DNA from 4 places in the Alteromonas sp. DY56-G5 genome. Region 4 is predicted to be linked to each of the others. Evidence: predicted binding sites of a transcription regulator. Region 4 holds the regulator's gene; each other region holds the start of a gene.
What was found. The regulator sigma-54, encoded in region 4, starts transcription at its own class of promoters, with help from an activator protein. The targets are predictions, from matches to a motif close to GTTGGCACGNNNNTNGNNT.
Positions count from the first base shown of each region.

Region 1 (4,770 bases), on a different contig from region 4:
GCCCAAACTAAATGCCCATTCGGTAAGGTGGGGCGCAAGGCTGACTATCTTTAGCTCGACGGAATTTGATAAGGCGCTTGATTCCGAGCTTGGTGCAACATCGGCAGAAGCAAATTGATCTGAATGAGCTAGGTGCTTTGTCTCGGCATCTGATTCTGAGTTAGCAAATGTGAGAAGAGGTAAATAGCTTAAAATTACAAAAAAAATGGTTTTCATCATAACTGCTGTTTTCATTGGGCTACGGCCATTGCCAGCATAGCTAACGATGCGAAGGCGCTAACCGCAATCATGGCATGAGTGACCGTATTTTTGGCTGTCAACATGTGAGAGTACTTTACCTCGTTAGCGCCTCCCACGCGGGTGTATCGAATCTTCTTGTTGGCATAAATTGCTGGTCCGCCGAGTTTAATATCAAGCACACCGCCCATAAGCGCAAGCAGTAGCGACGTTTTATCTTTCACTGGGGAGCGCTTTATGGCGCGAAACCCTTTAATAGGATGGCTGACCAGTAGTGTTGCTAGACCACCAATGACCGCGGGCGGCATATTAAGTAAGTAAACAAGGTTACGTACGGGTTTGGCAAAGAAAGTCATTGCAGGGGTTCGGTAATGCCACTGCCAAGATGTGAGCAAAAGCAATCGATAAATGAGTGCGCCTATGGGGCCTGCCACTACAAAGTAGAAAATAACGCCGCAATAAAGATAAAGAAACTTCAGCCAAAGCGATTCTATCGCGGCTTTGGCAATTCCTATATCGGAAAGTGAAGCGCATTGACGTGCGGTAATGGTTTGCGCCATTTCACGTGCGAGGGATTTTTTATTTCTTCCCACACTCGCCAGCACTTTTTTGTACTGTTGACGCTGGTAACCGTAATCGAGCAGTGCGACAAGAATAATCGCCTCAAAGAATACGGGGTATTGGGCCATGTACACCAAGATGGCAACACATACTACCAATGGCGCAAGAAGAACTAGGGCGGCTAATGAGCCTGAAATATAGTGCTGAGACCTACCGTATTCGCGAGAGGGCACCACTTTGCGCCCCATTTGCTGAACGAGGTAGCGCATGAGCGTTAATGGATGAGTACTTTGGGGCCAGCGCCATAATGCGTCAACGGCGATAGCCAGCCAAAGTACGAATAGCGACTGGTATTGCGGGTCGCTAATTACCTCTGTCATCTTATTTTGCGAGAGCCTTAATCATTGCCATAACTAATTGTGCTGAGTGTTTAGCGGCAGTGTCTAGATACTCTTTAAAGCTCACTGACGACGTTTTTCCTGCAATATCCGACAATGAACGAATGACAAGAAAAGGCGTGTCGAGCATATGGCAAGTTTGACCTATAGCTGCACCTTCCATCTCAACCGCTTTCATGTCTGGGAAGTTTTCACGCAGTTCTGCTACAGCTTCGTCGCTACCGATAAACGCATCGCCCGTACAGATTAAACCTGTTGTCGACTGAAGCGACGTAATGCCTGTGGCAGCACTACGAGCGGCTTCCATTAACCTTGTATCGCAACGGAAATCTTCAGGCATACCTGCGCATTGACCGAGCTTGTAGCCAAAATGGGTTAAATCGGCATCATGGTGAATAACGTGACTGGCGATCACTAAATCACCGATGTTTAGATTCTTGTCGAAACCTCCGGCAGAACCGGTATTGACAACAGCATCAGGGGCGTACTGTTCGATAAGTACAGTAGTAGCAATTGCTGCAGCCACTTTACCAATACCGCATTTTACTAGCACCACTTCTATGTCGTTAAGTGTACCTTCGTAAAACGTCAGGTGCTTCCACTGGGTTTCTTTTACATTCCAAAGTGACGCTTTAAGTAGCGCAACTTCTTCGTCCATTGCACCTAAAATACCAATTTTTTTCATAACTTTACCGACGGTGTTGAGGGAGTTTAACGCGTGAATACGCTGCTGAAAGCGTTAATTGTATAAGGAAAACGGGCAAACTGACAGAAAAATGCCTCTGTTACCGCTATTTGAGAGTAAGAAAATAGCAAAGCAACAAAGGCCAGGGGAAGTGGGGTTATGTCTTAAGCTGCAGCTGGTCTGCTTGAACGCACTGGGCGAGTCGGGCGCTTTGGTGGCTCTGGATTATGCGTTGGCAGCTGTGCCATTTTTTGCTGTAAACGGCGATAAGGAATGAGTTTGTTTTCCAAACACTCGCGAATATCGTCAACGGTATAACCAGATTTCACTTTAATTCTTGCATGAGGAAGGCCGGCAGCATCAAGTGCTCCGGTTACAAACCAGTCTTTTTGTGATTTATAACCATCTTTGCCTTGGCTATGAACTAAGTCGATAGCAAGAACAGGACTCATGTCGTGTTTATCTACTAATACAAAGTCGAGCTGTCTGCTAGAAGCTCTGCTGATGGCTTGGCTTGCCGTCTTTTTATTTGCAGACTGGCGAACCGCCACTAAATCGTTAAGACGCACACGGCACACTATGCGAAACTCTCTTCCCATAGCCTGTTCGATAAGGTTTAAAAAAGAGTGCTCAACGGGGGTGAACAATTGCGGCTTTCGCCTAAATGGAAATGCGACACCGCCGTCTGACAACTTTATGGCACCCAGTGCAACGACAATAAGTAACATCATTAGAATAATTGCCAATTCCATCGTAACCCTCGCAAATATCAATAGTTAAAGCCCACGGAATGCATAATAAAGAAGCCCGCTAAAGTATTTATATCGAAAAAAGCTTGGGCTCCGTTTGCAGTTTGAGCGTCATAAAAATGACACTCACTGTTACCGTGGAGTAGTTATTGATGATTTTGCAAAGCAGATGCCAACATGAGTAGATTTCGTAGTTGTCTTGCTAAAAGGGCTTATTTTGTTGTGGATGTAACAAGAATATCCACTTGAGAGCCAGTATTATCTGGGCTGATTATTACCCTGACCCCTTTATCTTCTGAGGATAACAACGTGCGGCCGCTAACTGGCGTGTGAGTTTTTAAAGCGGGGTGCGCCGTTTGGTAAACATTCAGTAATTCACTCGGGGAGCGAGGAGAGTGGTAAACCATTACTGCTGTCTTGCTTTCGTCAAATGCTTGGCATTGTCTTGCATCATCAGAAATCTTAACTTGCTGAAAATCAGAAGGGCAAGACCTGATGCTTGGCTTACTAGGTGAAGAGTTGACGCTTTGTTTCTTAGTTTGGTTGTTAACTTGCGCATTTAATGAAGCGTCAACAGCAATGGTATCAGCTAAGCTGGCATTGCTCGCTGCTATCGCCAGTGTTAGACAAAATGTAAGTTTCTTAATGTTTAAATGCTGCATAGATAGATTCTTCACCCGATGTGCGATGTCTTTAATTGCTTAAACGATAGTAGAGTCGTAACTCTCGCGCTTCAACTAAACCTTGGTCTATTAACGTATATTAGTGAGGTTTTTCGTATAAGTTTTGGTTTAAAGCATCACTTCATCACTACAACTCTATTACTGGTCATAAGGCGTGGTCAGTAATTGATACAGCGCATTTGTTCCACTGTAAAAGTTGCCTATACGTAAGTTTTCATTAGGGGCGTGTTGATTGTTATCAGCATTGACTAATGGAATAAGAATTACCGGCTTCTCTATACTGTTTACTAGCGGTGCGGTTGGAACAGTACCCCCCATCATTGGAATAACTACAACCTTCTCATCGCTTACAGATTCTAGTGCCTTTTGCGCCCATAGACCAACTGGCTCATCGAGGGACGTTTGTAGTGCTGCAGTGCCGGGGCTAACTTCTATAAGAATGAGTTTTTCATGCTTTAGACGGGTTTCTTTTGATGGCAATTCGTCCACAATGTGATATCCCTTAGCTGTTATATAGTCTTTTAACAGCTTAACTTGTCTGGACGAGTGAGCCTCTTTTGTAGTTCTAATATCGATGGACGCTGTAGCGCTAGCCGGAATGATTGTCCTTACTGCTGTTGTGCTTGCAGCGCTCAATCCATTGATATTTAGAGACGGAAGACTAATGGATTCATAGTAGTTGCTACCTACAGACTCTGACTTTGCTACCCCAAGGCGTGCCAATAGTGCAGTTTCATCAATAGGAATGTCTCGAAGCACCTGTTTTGTTTCTTCTGACAAAGGAGCGTCTCCGTAATAATTAGGAATAGTCACCTTGCCATTTTCATTTTTCATCCCTGCTAAGAGTGTTGAGAGCAAAAAAGCGGGGTTTTGAATGTAGTTGCCAAAGTGCCCACTATGGCTATCAGAGTTTGGTCCGAAAACAGTGAGCTTAACCAGTGTCGCACCGCGATGACCGAAAACTACGGTAGAAGCGTTGGATGGATGCATGGGACCGTCTAACATTACTACGGCATCTGCAGAAAGCTGCGCTTTGTTTTTTTCTATCACTTTTGCGAGGGTAGGAGAGCCACCTTCCTCGTTTGAATCAAGGAGCACTTTGATATTAACTGATGGCGTCACCTTATTCGTCGAAAGTGAGTTTATGGCTGCTAGTAACATCATAATTGGGGCTTTGTCGTCAGATGCCGAGCGCGCAAAAATACGCCAATTAGGGTCATAGTCTTTATCGAGTAAAGAGAGTGGTTTTTCAACCCAGCTGTCATTTTCTTCGATTTTTAGAACGGGCTGCCAAGGGCTGTCTTGTTCCCACAACTCAGCGTTAACCGGTTGACCATCCATATGTGCATAAAAAAGCAGGGTAGGGGCATTTTTCCCAGCTAGCATGTAATCAGCATACAGCATCGGCATGCCGTTGTTTTCCAGCAGCTGAGTATTAAAACCATACTCGCTGTATT
Region 1 is NZ_JANHZQ010000011.1:41,721-46,490, reverse strand. It holds gene NO989_RS07680 (cobalamin-binding protein) at 1-216, opposite strand, end outside; gene NO989_RS07675 (cobalamin biosynthesis protein) at 231-1,178, opposite strand; gene NO989_RS07670 (5'-methylthioadenosine/adenosylhomocysteine nucleosidase) at 1,180-1,881, opposite strand; gene NO989_RS07665 (DUF2726 domain-containing protein) at 2,046-2,633, opposite strand; gene NO989_RS07660 (hypothetical protein) at 2,843-3,292, opposite strand; gene NO989_RS07655 (M20/M25/M40 family metallo-hydrolase) at 3,452-4,770, opposite strand, start outside.
Region 1: the regulator sigma-54 is predicted to act here: its motif matches at 2,789-2,807, upstream of NO989_RS07665 (DUF2726 domain-containing protein).

Region 2 (4,770 bases), on a different contig from region 4:
TATCTGCGGTGATTGTTCCAAGCTTGATCGTAGGTCTAGTTGTTGCTGTTTTCCAGGCGGCGACAAGTATCAACGAACAGACCATGAGTTTCTTGCCCCGCTTGCTTGTTACGCTTCTCGCATTGAGCTGGGGAGGCAACTGGTTGGTGCAACAGCTTATGGACTTTACTTTCAGAATGGTTGATATGATCCCGCAAGTTGTGGGATAGAAGGCTAAAGCTGTGGAAGTCGAACTTGCGACCATCAATCAATTTCTAGCAGACATGCTGCTGCCGTTTATGCGCATTAGCGGCTTATTCGTGGCCATGATTGGCTTGAGTGCTAAATCCATTCCGCCGCAGGTAAGAGCCTTGTTGGGTATAATGCTCACGCTCATTATCATGCCGGTAGTGCCCCCGTCACCCATAGAAAATTTGGTGGATGTGGGCACATTTTTAATCGTTATTCAGCAGTTGCTAATAGGCATTGCTATTGGTTTTATATCAATGATGGTGCTCAATACCTTCGTGCTTGCAGGTCAAATTATAGCAATGCAAACCGGTTTGGGGTTTGCGTCAATCGTTGACCCGGTAAACGGTATTAACGTGCCCGCAGTCGGCCAGTTTTATCTAATTCTAGCAACCTTATTGTTTTGGACCTTAGATGGGCATTTGTCCATGATCCAAATGATAGTCATGAGCTTTGAGGCGTTTCCCATAGGCGAAGCATGGTGGACCGGTGAACAGTTTCGCGATATTGCCCATTGGGCCGGCTGGATGTTTATATCGGCAGTGACCCTCTCCCTTGCGCCAATTGTCTCGCTGCTTATCGTGAACTTGGCGTTTGGCGTTATGACCAAAGCTGCACCACAGCTAAACATTTTTAGTATTGGTTTTTCCATTGCTCAGGTAATGGGATTACTGATTATTTGGATAACACTTGATAACTTTACTGCACACTTCGAAACCCAATGGTTTAGAGCCGAACAGTTTATGTGTGAACTATTGAATATTTGTTCGTAGGAAAACATGGCAGGTTCAAGCGAAAAAACAGAAGACCCCACGGGGAAAAAACTCGAAGATGCCCGAAAAAAAGGGCAGCTAGCCCGATCCCGTGAACTCTCTACGACCCTAGTACTTATCGTCAGTGCTTTTATGTTCTTGTTTGTGGGCGGGTGGATTGCTGAGTCTGTTTTTAAACTTACTCAGAGAATGTTCATTCTCTCTCGTGACGAAACCTATGATATCACCCACATGTTTGGCGCATGGGGTGAAGCCTTTTCGGCAGTAGGCCCTGCCGTGCTGCTATACATGGTTGTGGCAATGATAGCGGGCATTTATGGCTCTATCGCCCTTGGCGGTTTTAACTTTACCTGGGAAGGTGCAAAACCTAAGGGTTCAAAAATGAGCCCTATTCAAGGCTTCAAGCGTATGTTCGGCATGAACGGCTTGGTTGAGTTACTCAAGTCTATAGCGAAAGTGGTGGTCATAATTGGCATGGCCATCGGAGCGTTACTGTTCTTTGAAGATGAAGCGCTCCACCTTGATATGGAGCTTTATCCGGGAAACATCTTTCACGCACTCGACATGCTAAAGTGGGCGTTTCTTATTCTGGTGTGCGGCATGATCCCTATCGCGCTCATTGATGTGCCTTATCAAATGTATAAGCACAACAAAGAAATGAAGATGACCAAGCAAGAGGTTAAAGACGAACGGAAAAATGCGGAAGGCGACCCTATGGTTAAAGGCCGAATTCGCCGTCTACAATATCAGGCTGCAACCAAGCGCATGATGCAGGAAGTACCACAAGCAGACGTAGTGGTGACTAACCCGACCCATTTCTCGGTTGCTATCAAGTATGATGAGAAGGGAGTGAGGGCGCCGGTTGTGGTCGCTAAAGGTGCTGATGAGCTAGCGATGCACATCAGAAAAATTGCTACCGCCAACGATGTGCCGCTGATCCCTTCACCCATGTTAGCGCGAGCCATTTTCTACTCCACTGAAGTGGACGATGAAATTCCTAACGCTTTATTTATGGCGGTAGCGCAGGTGCTTGCGCATGTTTATCAGTTAAAAGCGCACAAAGCAGGTAAGGGCAAACGTCCTAAGCCACTTAAACGGGATTTGCCTATCCCACCAGAGTACCGACACTAACCCAACCGCTAAATGGGTGAAAAATTGACTTTGAAGGCGGGGCATAGGTAAGAGCTGGCCCTAGAAATAGTGACGTAATTATAAACTGTTCATATGTCCCTCGGATACAAAATCTTAATCGCTCTATACAAGTCGCTGTAGACAGTAATCACGCATGATTACAGCTCGGATTTGGATAACTTTTACGTAATACACAAAGCTGGCACGTTAGTTGAAAACTCTCCTTCAGTTTCACGTAAAGCGTCAATTTTCTGATAGAGAGACACCAAGCCATGCAGTTATCCGGTTATCTTCAGCGATTCGATAAAAATCAGCTGCAAAATTTCACTAGTGGTTTAGGCGCACCCATCGTCCTTTTGGCAATTATGGGCATGGTTATATTGCCTATGCCGCCATTCTTACTGGACGTGCTGTTTAGCTTTAATATTGCGTTGTCGCTAGTCATTATCTTGGTGGCTGTACTTACCCAGCGTCCAGTAGATTTCGGCATTTTTCCCTTGGTGTTACTTATCGCTACCGTTTTGAGATTAGCGCTTAACGTGGCTTCTACTCGCGTTGTTTTACTTTACGGGCATGAAGGCGGCGATGCAGCAGGTAAAGTTATCGAAGCCTTCGGTGAGGTCGTGATTGGTGGTAACTACGCCGTAGGTATTGTTGTTTTCGCCATTCTTCTTATTATCAACTTCAAAGTTGTAACCGCAGGCGCAGGACGTATTTCAGAAGTAAGCGCTCGCTTTACGTTAGATGCTATGCCCGGTAAGCAAATGGCCATAGATGCTGATTTAAATGCAGGGTATATAGATCAAGACCAAGCACGTAAACGCCGTGAAGAGATTACCGCAGAAGCGGATTTTTACGGGTCGATGGACGGTGCGTCAAAATTTGTAAAGGGTGATGCGGTCGCAGGCCTTTTCATCATGCTGATTAATATTGTCGGTGGTCTTTTTATTGGCATGATTCAGCACGGGCTTTCATTCGGTAACGCTATAGAAATCTACACCATATTGACCATCGGTGATGGTTTGGTGGCGCAAATTCCTTCATTATTACTTTCGGTCGCTACAGCCATTATCGTTACTCGTGAAAACGAGACCCAGGAAATGGGCAAAGAAATCCGCGGTCAGCTTGGTAATAATCAAGCTCTTTATATAGCCTCGGGCGTTCTATTTGTGATGGGTATCATTCCTGGGATGCCTCATATCGCATTCTTAGGCTTCTCATTCTTGATTGCAGGCTTTGCTTACTGGCAGTCGGTCCAAGAAAAGAGAAAGGCCGCAGAGCCCAAAGTGCCAGACAATGTGGTAAAAGATGAATCGGTTGCGCCTGAAGTGAAAGAGCTTGGCTGGGATGATGTTCAGCAGGTAGATACCATCGGATTGGAAGTGGGCTATCGTTTAATTCCTCTTGTCGATAAATCCCAAGGTGGCGAGTTGTTGACGCGCATTAAAGGCGTACGTAAGAAACTATCGCAAGAGCTGGGTTTCCTTATTCCGCCTGTCCACATTCGCGATAACTTGGATTTAGAGCCCAACACTTACACCATCGCTATGCTAGGCGTAACGATTGGGGATTCCATCATCAGTCACGATGAAGAACTTGCTATTAATCCAGGGCAAGTGTTCGGTAAATTAGAAGGGCGTGCCACTAAAGACCCCGCGTTTGGCTTAGACGCAGTATGGATTAAGCCCAACAAACGGGAGCATGCACAAACCCTTGGGTACACAGTTGTAGACGCTGCGACCGTTGTAGCGACCCATTTAAGCCAATTACTTTCTAACAATGCATATCAATTATTAGGGCACGAGGAAGCGCAACAACTTCTTGATATGCTTGCCAAGCAGCATCCGAAACTGGTTGAAGGGTTAGTACCAGACATCCTTCCGCTAAGCACCGTCGTGAAAGTACTGCAAACCTTATTGTTTGAAGGCGTGCCTATTCGCGATATGCGTACAATCGTGCAAACACTCAGTGAGTACGGCACGCGCAGCCAAGACCCCGATGTTTTAGTGTCCGCAGTGCGTATTGCCCTTAAACGTTTAATTGTCCAAGAAATTACTCAAGGTGCAAAAGAGATACCTGTCATAACCTTGGCGCCAGAGTTGGAACAGATGTTGCACCAGTCACTTCAAGCAGGTGGCGAAGATGGCGCTGGCATAGAACCAGGCCTGGCAGACAAGCTGCAAAAATCATTGCAGCAAGCCAGTCAGCAGCAAGAGTTAGAAGGAGAGCCTGCAGTACTCCTTACCTCAGGCATGCTACGACCCGTTCTGTCTCGCTTCTTAAAATATTCGGTTGTTGGGCTTCATGTTCTGTCTTACCAAGAAGTGCCTGACGACAAACAAATAAAAATAGTCAGTTCGGTCGGTCAATAATCTGACACTGGGTGATTGGAGAGGTTGCAATGAAAATTAGACGTTTCTTCGGCAAAGATATGCGTGAGGCGTTAAGCCAAGTTAAAGCTGAATTGGGCAGTGACGCTGTGATCATGTCAAATCGCAAAGTCGCTGACGGTATTGAGCTTGTCGCAGCCTACGACAAAGAACCTGAAGCGAAGTTGTTTACGCCGAAAGCGTCTCCACAAGCCGCTGCAAAAACACCTGGTCAAAAGGCAGTGCCTAGCTTGAGCGAAATCATTGGT
Region 2 is NZ_JANHZQ010000004.1:73,783-78,552, reverse strand. It holds gene fliQ (flagellar biosynthesis protein FliQ) at 1-209, shown strand, start outside; gene fliR (flagellar biosynthetic protein FliR) at 222-1,001, shown strand; gene flhB (flagellar biosynthesis protein FlhB) at 1,008-2,132, shown strand; gene flhA (flagellar biosynthesis protein FlhA) at 2,405-4,504, shown strand; gene flhF (flagellar biosynthesis protein FlhF) at 4,534-4,770, shown strand, end outside.
Region 2: the regulator sigma-54 is predicted to act here: its motif matches at 2,331-2,349, upstream of flhA (flagellar biosynthesis protein FlhA).

Region 3 (4,770 bases), on a different contig from region 4:
ATTATGTTGGGGAGACAGAGCAAGTAACTCTTCTACTAGCAGGTTAGATTTATCGACATTTCCTAAACGGCTTTCCGTGGCTGCTAAATTGAATTTCGCAGGGAAAAGCGTCGGGTTTTGCACTAGCGCTTTTTCTATATTGATCTTGGCTTCTTCTAACTGACCTTGTCTAATCAATATGCCAGCTTTAAGGTTATATACTTCAGCTTCTTCAGGAAAAAGCCCACTTAGCAGGTTTGCACCTTTTAATGCATTGTCAAACTTCTGCGCCTGTAAATTCATTAATGAATAAGTAAAAAGAAAACCCGCGTTATCTTTGTAGTTAGGTAAATTGTTTTCTAGGATCGACAGCGCTTCATCTTGCTTACCTCTGGCAGCCATTAATTTAATTTTAAATAGCTGGAGCTTGTTTTCATTCGGGTATTTATATTCAAGATTTTGCAAAAGTCGCTCGGCTTTAAAGGCTTTGTTTTGGCGAATAAATAAGTCACCTAAAAGCAGTGCTGAGTCTGGGTCTTCCATTAACGCATCCTGATGACGTTCAAGTAGGGCAAGGGCCTGTTTATCTTGTTGAGTCGCCATGTAAACTTGGCTCAACATCAATACCGCCTGTAAGTCATCAGGCTCTTGTTGCAGATAAGCGTTAAAATCTTTCGCGGCTGTTTCCATGTTGTTGTTAAAGAAGTTTGTTAAACCACTTATGTAGAGCAACATGGGTTGAGAAGTAATAAGCTCAGGATCCAGTTGAGCCATGAAATCGTTAAGCTCTTTTAGTTTTTCGTTATCGATAGCTTGCTGGTTGTCTCTGCTTTGTAACCAGCTATTAAGTAAAATGGCCAGAGGATCATTAGGCGTGTCTTCAATGATCTCATCAACGAATAGCTTTGCTGTATCGTAGTCTTTCGCTTCTAAATACAAGTCTACTAGATTTCGCAGGGCAATGGGGTCGTCTCGGTTAAACGTTAGGGCTTTTTGTAAATGTGCAGTTGCCGCGTCAGTATCTCCCTGTCGGTATGCCAGTTGCCCTTTCAAACGCCATGTTATTGCGTTTTCTGGTTCTAACGACATGGCTTTATTGATAAGCGAGGTCGCTTTGGATAAATCTTCATTTTGAAGGGCAATAGAGGCTAGACCGTTAATGGCAGGTACGAAGTCTGGCGTACGGGAAACGATAGTGTTGTAATCACGAAGAGCGCACTGTTCATCTTCCAATCTAATACACGCGGTTGCACGAATCATCAACCATTCACGCTCTGCATTACCCGATAGCTTGCTCAAATCAGAAAAGTCTACAATTTCTTGGTACCTGTTCAAAAACAACCAAGTGTTGCCGAGAGGCTCTGCCAGAAGGTTGATATCTGCACCCATTTCCAACGCTTCTACAAACTCCATTTCTGCTGCAGTTAAGTAGCCATTAATAAGCAGTATTTCGCCCATTAGGATTTTTGCAGCAAGGTTTTCAGGATCTTTTTGTAAGCTGTTTTTAAGGTGGATATAGGCTTCGTCGTATTCATTTTGATTAAACGCGGTCAGTGCTTTTTCGTAGTCTTCTGACGTAGAAGCAAAACTGTTAAAAGCGATTAATGATGAGGCAACTGCAGAGACAATTGCGCGTTGTACAACACGCTTTTTATTATTAAAAAAATCCATATAAACCTTCGAAATTTAGCCTAGCCACTGGCTTAAAAATAGCATAAAAAAAGGTGGCCTAAGCCACCTTCTAAAGATACGTGTTTTCTAAGCGTTTTTAAACAATTAAACGCGGCGCTTACGTCTATAAAGAACAAGACCTAAACCCAACCCCATCAGTGCTAGGGCGCCAGGCTCACTAACTTGTGTTGGAGGTGGATTTGTTTCTGCATTTAGACTGGCTGTTACAGAAGAAAGTTTAAATCCGACACCTTCAAAATCACCAATACTAGTATCGAAGAAAGTGTTATATGCCCCGATCAACCAATACTTTGCGGTAGTTAGCTCAGTAAACGAAGATTGGTAATTGGAGATGTCATAATGGCCGATAGCGGTTGATATAGCATTTCCCGCAATATCTGCCCAAGTGTTTGAGCCTGAAAAAAGAGACAGCGAGTTATCCTTCAGACCTGCGACCGTGATCTCTTTCGAACTGCTGCTTCCATCAACCCATGAAAAGCTAGCTCCAGTTAAAGAAACAGCTGTATCAAAACTTAGCAGAAGCATGTCAAAGTCACGTTTACCATGGTACTCATTGAAGTTATCAATCGAGTGACCATCTGCATAATATCTATTTCCATATATAAATGCATCTTGGTTCTCTATCGCAAGTCCTTGACCCCATTTATCAATTGTAGCCGACTTAACGGTTTCATCTTCCCATCGTGAATCACCATTTACGTAAATATCTGAACCATAGTAATAAATAGCGTCGTGAGAGCCTGTATCTGACCAAGCGGTAATACCTACATTGACTGTCTTTCCTTGGATCGTAACGACAGACGTGCCCTGCGCTGGGTTCACAGTGGTGGAGTAGTTTTTGCTACCATTACTATTGACTAAATCATATATTAATGAGTCTTTATGAGAATCTGTAGCTGCTACAGAAAAGCTGAAAACTGTTAAGAACGATACTAACACTCGAGAATACATCATTTTTATTCCTACGGCTTATGGAATTACTTCTTTCAGAGTGTAAGCTATTTTTGTGCCATGTTTTAAGCTGCTGTTTTTTATTAGTTTATTTTGTCAATTTCATAAGCAAGTAAAAAAAACTGACAGATTTTTCAATCTGTCAGTGATCTAAAGTCTAATTTCTTCAAATGAATTTTTTGCGACGCCACATCACGAGAAGTGAACAAGCCATGAGTAAGCCAATGGTGCCAGGTTCAGAAACTTCTGTTGGCGTTGGCGTACCGGCAGACTCTGTTACTGAGAAGCCAACATTAGCAAGCTTAAAGGCATCATTACCTACATGGCCGCCAATATTTCCGAATACGGTGTTATAAGCGCCAACCAGCCAATATTGAGCGGACTCAGTGAAAGTAAAGTCAGCGCGGTGATCTAAATATTCACAACTCTCAATGTCGAACGAAGCTGAAGTTAGGGCATCAGCGACAATATCACTCCACGTGTTAACGCCAGAGGTTAATTTCGCCGTATTGCCAAGCGCTGCTACAGAGACTTGACTATCGTTACTACTGTATAGCCAAGAAAAGCTAGCGCCGGTAAGCGTTACCGCAGAGTCGAACGATAACAACACGAAGTCATAGTCACGTTCAACGTTAGTCATACCACTGTAATAAGCGTTCGCGCTACCTTGAGAGTAATAGTTGATATTGTCAATGGCGTGGTCGGCACCGTCGCGATAGTATGCTTCATCATTGTTTGTTATGCCGTAAGCCCATTTATCTGAGATTTTTTCTAACTTGGCGCCAACGACTGTTTCGCCGGTAACTCCTTGTGTGTCAGAAAAGGCGGACATATTAATATTTAATCCGTCTATTTGAACAAAGGAATTATTCGTCTGATTGGTTTGTGTCACTTTGTCATCGACTAGATCATAGGTGTATTCTCCCAACGGAGAGTTACATACATTGCTTTGTTCGTTGCTTTGGCTCGATGACCCACAGTGAGAATAACTTTGCTTTTTATAGTAGGTAGCGAATGCTGAATTAGCACTCAGGGTAGATAGCAAAGCTGTGGAAAGTAATAGTACAGTTTGCAAAGAAAACGTTTTTTGTAGCGTTCGCATAATTGCTTTCCTATATATGAAGCGCAAAGCACTTCAAGTACACGCCGAGTGATGTGTGCGCATATTATGCGAACACAAACTTGGTAGTACCTAATTTCAACATGGACTTGTATGATATAAGAACGGTGAGCTATTTAAGGTATGTAACCGTATACCTAGTTATTAGTTGTTTGTTTGATCGTGAGCATACGCTGTCCTGAATAAATAGAAGCCAAGCGCCGGCATTGTGGTAGGAGTACGTGTAATCAATGCAAAGCTAATAACGTTTTGCAACGGCGTTATGTTAAGGAACGAGGCAGCCTTTTTACTTTGCTATGCGTTCCTGCATATCTATGAAATAATTAGTGCAATTGTATATGTAGAAGTATGAGGACATATGTCTGATCAAAAACGTAAAGGGATATACTTACTTCCCAACTTATTAACAACAGCAGGGTTGTTTTCGGGTTTCTTTGCTGTGGTTTCGTCAATGAACGGCAGGTTCGAAGCCGCGGCAGTGGCTATCTTTGTTGCTATGATTTTTGATGGCTTAGATGGGCGTGTGGCAAGAATGACGAACACGCAAAGCGACTTTGGTGCTGAGTATGACTCAATGGCAGATATGGTTTCATTTGGAATGGCACCTGCACTTGTTGCTTATAATTGGGGGTTAACTGAGCTGGGCAAGTTAGGCTGGTTAGCGGCTTTTATATATGTAGCGGGTGCAGCTCTTCGTTTAGCTCGCTTCAATACGCAAGTTGGTATTGCCGATAAGCGTTTCTTCCAAGGTCTCGCAAGTCCGGCGGCTGCGGCTGTTGTCTCTGGTCTTGTATGGGTTGGAGTTGAGTATGATGCTGTTGGTACCGACTATGGTTTAATAGTTGCTGCAGTAACTGGCTTGGCAGGTTTGCTGATGGTGAGTAACTTTAAATACAATTCTTTCAAAGAAGTTGATTGGCACGGTAAGGTTCCATTTGTAGGCCTTCTTTTAATTCTTCTGATATTCGTTGTTGTGGCAACAGAACCCGCTTTAGTATTGTTCCTTGTTTTTGCACTATATGCGTTAG
Region 3 is NZ_JANHZQ010000056.1:558-5,327, reverse strand. It holds gene prsT (XrtA/PEP-CTERM system TPR-repeat protein PrsT) at 1-1,650, opposite strand, end outside; gene xdp1 (exosortase-dependent surface protein XDP1) at 1,756-2,625, opposite strand; gene xdp1 (exosortase-dependent surface protein XDP1) at 2,789-3,724, opposite strand; gene pssA (CDP-diacylglycerol--serine O-phosphatidyltransferase) at 4,101-4,770, shown strand, end outside.
Region 3: the regulator sigma-54 is predicted to act here: its motif matches at 2,667-2,685, upstream of xdp1 (exosortase-dependent surface protein XDP1).

Region 4 (4,770 bases):
CGCCGTGAAAGTCACCATCAATGAGCTCCCATAATTCGTCACGGGTTCTGCTAGGGCTAGATTCAAGAATGTGGGCGACGTCTGAGGGCGGTAATTCAAGCAGAAGCTTACGTACAGATACGAATTGACCGTTGGTCAACGCAGCGTTGAGTGCGCGTAACTGAGTTTGTACGTATTTAGAAACAAGCGCTTCTGCCATAAGGCGTTATTCCTACAAGCTAAAAGATGAACAATGCAGGCCATAGAGCCTAAGTGGGCGTAGAATATCGCAATTATAATGAGTCTGTCATGATAATTGCGTAGGTTTTGCGCAGGATTTTAAGATAACTGCGCTAAGTGTTGATTAATTGGTCAATGGATTGGGCAAGTAAGACTATTCGTCTTCGTTAAATCTGCCCTCAATAAGCTCTTCAATAGCTGCAAGCGCATCAACAGCATCACTGCCGTCCACAATCACGTCTACCTGTTCACCTTGATGGCTTTCAAGCATCATTAATCCCAATACACTGCTTGCGTCTGCTTCTTTATCGCCTTTTTTTAAGATGATTTTAGCGTCGAATTGATTAGCCAGTTTAACCAGTTGGGTCGCCGCTCTTGCATGCAACCCTAACTTATTGACGATAGTTAGCGTTTTTTGAATAGTCATTACTGATTCAGCTCTCTATGGCGAATTTGTACATCAGGGTGTATTTCACTGAAGGTTTTCGACAGGGTCTGTGCGATATAAACCGAACGGTGTTGGCCACCAGTACAGCCAATCGCTACGGTTACATAACTTCTGTTATTGCGCTCTAAATGAGGCAGCCATGTCGTTATTAAATTCTGAATTTGCCAAATGAACTTGGTCACTACAGGCTGCGACCCCAAAAATACTTCTACTGGTGCATCTAATCCGGTCAGGTGTTTAAGGTCGGGCTCCCAGTGGGGGTTAGGTAAAAAGCGGGCATCAAAAACGTAATCCGCATCTTTAGGAATACCGTGCTTAAAGCCAAACGACTCGAACACAAGCACAAGGCGTGAGCTTTTCTTACCCAGGATACGCTCTCGAATTAACTCTGCCAGTTGGTGAATGGTAAGCTTATCTGTGTCTAAATATAAATCTGCGCGTTCAGCAATAGGAGCAAGTAGGGCAGACTCGGCTTTAATGGCTTCTGAAAGCGATTTATTAAGCTTGGCGAGAGGGTGAAGACGACGTGTTTCGCTAAAACGCTTAACCAGTACATCATCGCTCGCGTCAATGTAAACAATGGTCATCGACCACGAAGAAGGCAGGTAGTCTAGAATTTCTACCAAATCGTCAGGATTTTTAGGTAAGTTTCTCACATCGATACTTACCGCAACCTGATCGTACTCGTCAACAACTGTATGGGTTAAGGTGGGAAGTAAGTTTACCGGGATATTATCAACACAGTAATAACCTAAATCTTCCAATGCGCGAAGTGCGACAGACTTACCAGACCCCGAACGACCACTGATTATTATCAGCTTCACCTACTTTCTCCCTAATACTCTGGTTTTATCACATACGCGTTGTTGAATTAGGCGCCTACTAAACGGTTAATAGGCGCTTAATGTTTAACTTAATGCAGATAGAATATCGTCGCTTGTCGTTGCGCGACGTATTGCTTTAATCGTTTCTTTGTCGCTTAGTTTACCAGCCACGGTGGCCAGCGTTTGAAGGTGTCCTTCGGTCTGTTCCTCAGGAACGAGTAGCGCAAAAAAGATGTCTACGGGTTTCTCGTCAAGGGCGTCGAAGTCGATTGCTGGCGTGCTGGTTACAACAATGGCGATCACTTTTTCAAGGCCCGGCAGGCGTCCGTGGGGTAAGGCGATACCATTACCAATGCCTGTACTACCCATACGCTCTCGAGCCATCAAACTGTTGAGTACCGTTGCCTGATCAATGTTCTCGTTTTGCTTGGCAGCGATATCAGCGATGATCTCAAGAATTCGCTTTTTACTATTACACTGAACCGCACACTCGGTGCGGTCCAGACTTACGATGGCTTGTATATCCATGCTTAATTAACTACTAATGTTTTTTCAGTTTTTCCTTATGCTTGATTACCTGCCGGTCGAGTTTATCAACCATGCTGTCAATCGCCGCATACATGTCGGTATTTTCTGAGGATGCGAATACTTCAGCGCCACTTAAATGAACGGTCGCTTCGGCTTTTTGATTTAATTTTTCAACGTTCAGGATGACATGCACATTAGAAATGTGATCAAAGTGACGTTCAAGTTTGCTGAACTTCGTATCGACATAATTACGCAAAGAGTCGGTGATTTCGACATGATGACCAGTAAGGTTGATTTGCATATTTCGTCTTCCTTATATTATTAAGCCCGATTAAATAAGGCTTTTGCGTTGGTTCGACGGCGGGATCGACAACGATTCCCGGTACTTTGCTATTGTTCGCCGGGCAACTTTAATGCCTTGTTCGGCCAACAATGAAGCAATCTTGCTATCACTCAGCGGCTTGCTAGGCTTTTCAGCGGCCACTAATTTCTTGATCAATGCACGAATCGCTGTAGATGAACATTCACCACCAGACTCTGTTGCAACGTGGCTTGAGAAGAAATACTTCAATTCGAAGATTCCACGTGGCGTATGCATGTACTTTTGCGTTGTCACTCGCGAAATAGTGGATTCGTGCATATCTACCATTTCTGCGACATCATTTAGCACCATTGGTTTCATCATTTCCGGGCCGTGCTCAAAAAAGCCCATTTGCTGCTGCACAATGCAGTTTGCAACCTTCATTAAGGTTTCGTTACGAGATTCAAGGCTCTTTATGAACCACTTAGCCTCTTGCATGTGTGAGCGGATGAATTGTGAATCGCTACTATTCTTGGCACGGCGACTCATTGCAGCGTATTGTTGATTTACGCTTAATTTAGGCAGACTGTCGGGGTTCAGCTCAACCACCCAACGGCCATTTTTCTTGGTTACTGAGACATCAGGAATAACGTACTCAGGCTCTTTAGTAACTAAAGCACTACCTGGGCGAGGATTCAAGGTTTGCAGTAAACGCATTGCCTCGCGTAGCTGATCTTCTTTCAATCGGCTTTTACGCATAAGCGTACGATAGTCTTTGCTGCTCAGTAAGTCAGAGTACTCTTCAATCAGTTGCTTTGCTTCAGCAAGCCACGGTGTGTCTTCTGAAAACTGGCGCAATTGCACCATCAAACATTCTTGTGGAGAGCGTGAGCCAGAACCAATAGGGTCGAACATCTGAATGCGCTTAAGCACACATTCTATTTCGTCCATTTCAATCGGCTCTTCCATATCATCATCGTTAACCGCTTCTAAAATATCATCAAGGGTAACGGTTAAATAACCTGACTCGTCAATAGAGTCGATGATTGCTGTAGCGATTGCGCGATCGGTATCCGAGAAGTGGGTAAGGCGCATTTGCCAAAGAAGGTGCTCTTGAATATCTTCAGTAGTCTCACCTTGGAAGATTTGCTCGTCGTCATTGGATGGACCCGGAGCTGGCGAAGATGAAGCAGAGTAGTATTCGTCCCATGTGCTGTCGATTGGCAGCTCATCGGGAAGATCGTTTTTCTCAAGTGCATCGCCGGCTTCTAGTGTGTCACTAGATGCAGAAGCAGTGGCCTCAGAGCCGCTGTCATCGTTGTCGATATTGTTCTTTTCTAGTTGCGGCTCGTCGTTACCTTCTTCAACTTCTAATAGCGGATTAGAATCGAGCGCTTCTTGGATCTCTTGTTGAAGATCAAGTGTAGAAAGCTGCAGCAGTTTAATGGCCTGCTGAAGCTGTGGTGTCATGGTAAGTTGTTGGCTAAATTTTAGCTGTAAAGATGGTTTCATCTACGTCTTATTTAAATGCTCTAAATTGAATATACCAGAGCGAAACTGAAAAATGGCAATTCGGTTACATTAACTATAGCCTGAATTGTTCGCCTAGGTATACATCCCTTACTTTTTGATTACTTAAAACCTGTTCCGCCGTTCCTTGCGCAATAAGCTCGCCATGACTCACAATGTACGCCTTTTCACAAACATCCAATGTCTCTCGTACGTTATGGTCTGTGATAAGGATTCCAATACCCCTATCGCGAAGATGTTGTATTATCTTCTTTATATCATTAACTGATATTGGATCAACACCAGCAAATGGTTCGTCTAACAAAATAAATTGCGGTTTTGCTGCCAGAGCGCGGGCAATCTCAACGCGACGGCGTTCGCCCCCTGACAAACTCATCCCCGTACTATTACGTATATGGTTAATATTAAATTCATCAAGTAGCGCATCAGCTTCTTCTTCTTGCTGTTGTGAATTTAAATCTTTACGGGTTTGCAAAATGGCCATGATATTTTCATGCACTGTGAGCTTTCTGAAAATAGAGGCTTCCTGCGGTAGGTAGCCAATTCCGCGGCGTGCGCGCTCGTGCATGGGCTGATGAGTTAGCTCATTGTCGTCGATTTCAATCTTGCCTTTATCCAGATTCACTAAACCAACAATCATGTAGAATGTGGTGGTCTTACCAGCGCCATTTGGGCCAAGAAGACCAACAATTTGACCCGTTGAGACAGACAGACTTACATCTCGAACAACCTGTCTTGACTTGTAAGCCTTAGCAAGATTTTTAGCGCTCAAAGTTGCCATTGCTATTCATTGCCCTCGTTGTCTTTTTTGTCTTTCTTAGACGAAGTTTTGCGAATGGTCTCAGGTGTGAATACTGTGGTCACTCGACCCTCACCATCCTTACCTGCGCCGCCAGTCGCTAGCAATTGCTCGGTAATCA
Region 4 is NZ_JANHZQ010000029.1:53,443-58,212, reverse strand. It holds gene mgtE (magnesium transporter) at 1-199, opposite strand, end outside; gene NO989_RS14480 (HPr family phosphocarrier protein) at 374-646, opposite strand; gene rapZ (RNase adapter RapZ) at 646-1,491, opposite strand; gene ptsN (PTS IIA-like nitrogen regulatory protein PtsN) at 1,576-2,019, opposite strand; gene hpf (ribosome hibernation promoting factor) at 2,033-2,320, opposite strand; gene NO989_RS14460 (RNA polymerase factor sigma-54) at 2,351-3,832, opposite strand; gene lptB (LPS export ABC transporter ATP-binding protein) at 3,906-4,631, opposite strand; gene lptA (lipopolysaccharide transport periplasmic protein LptA) at 4,634-4,770, opposite strand, start outside.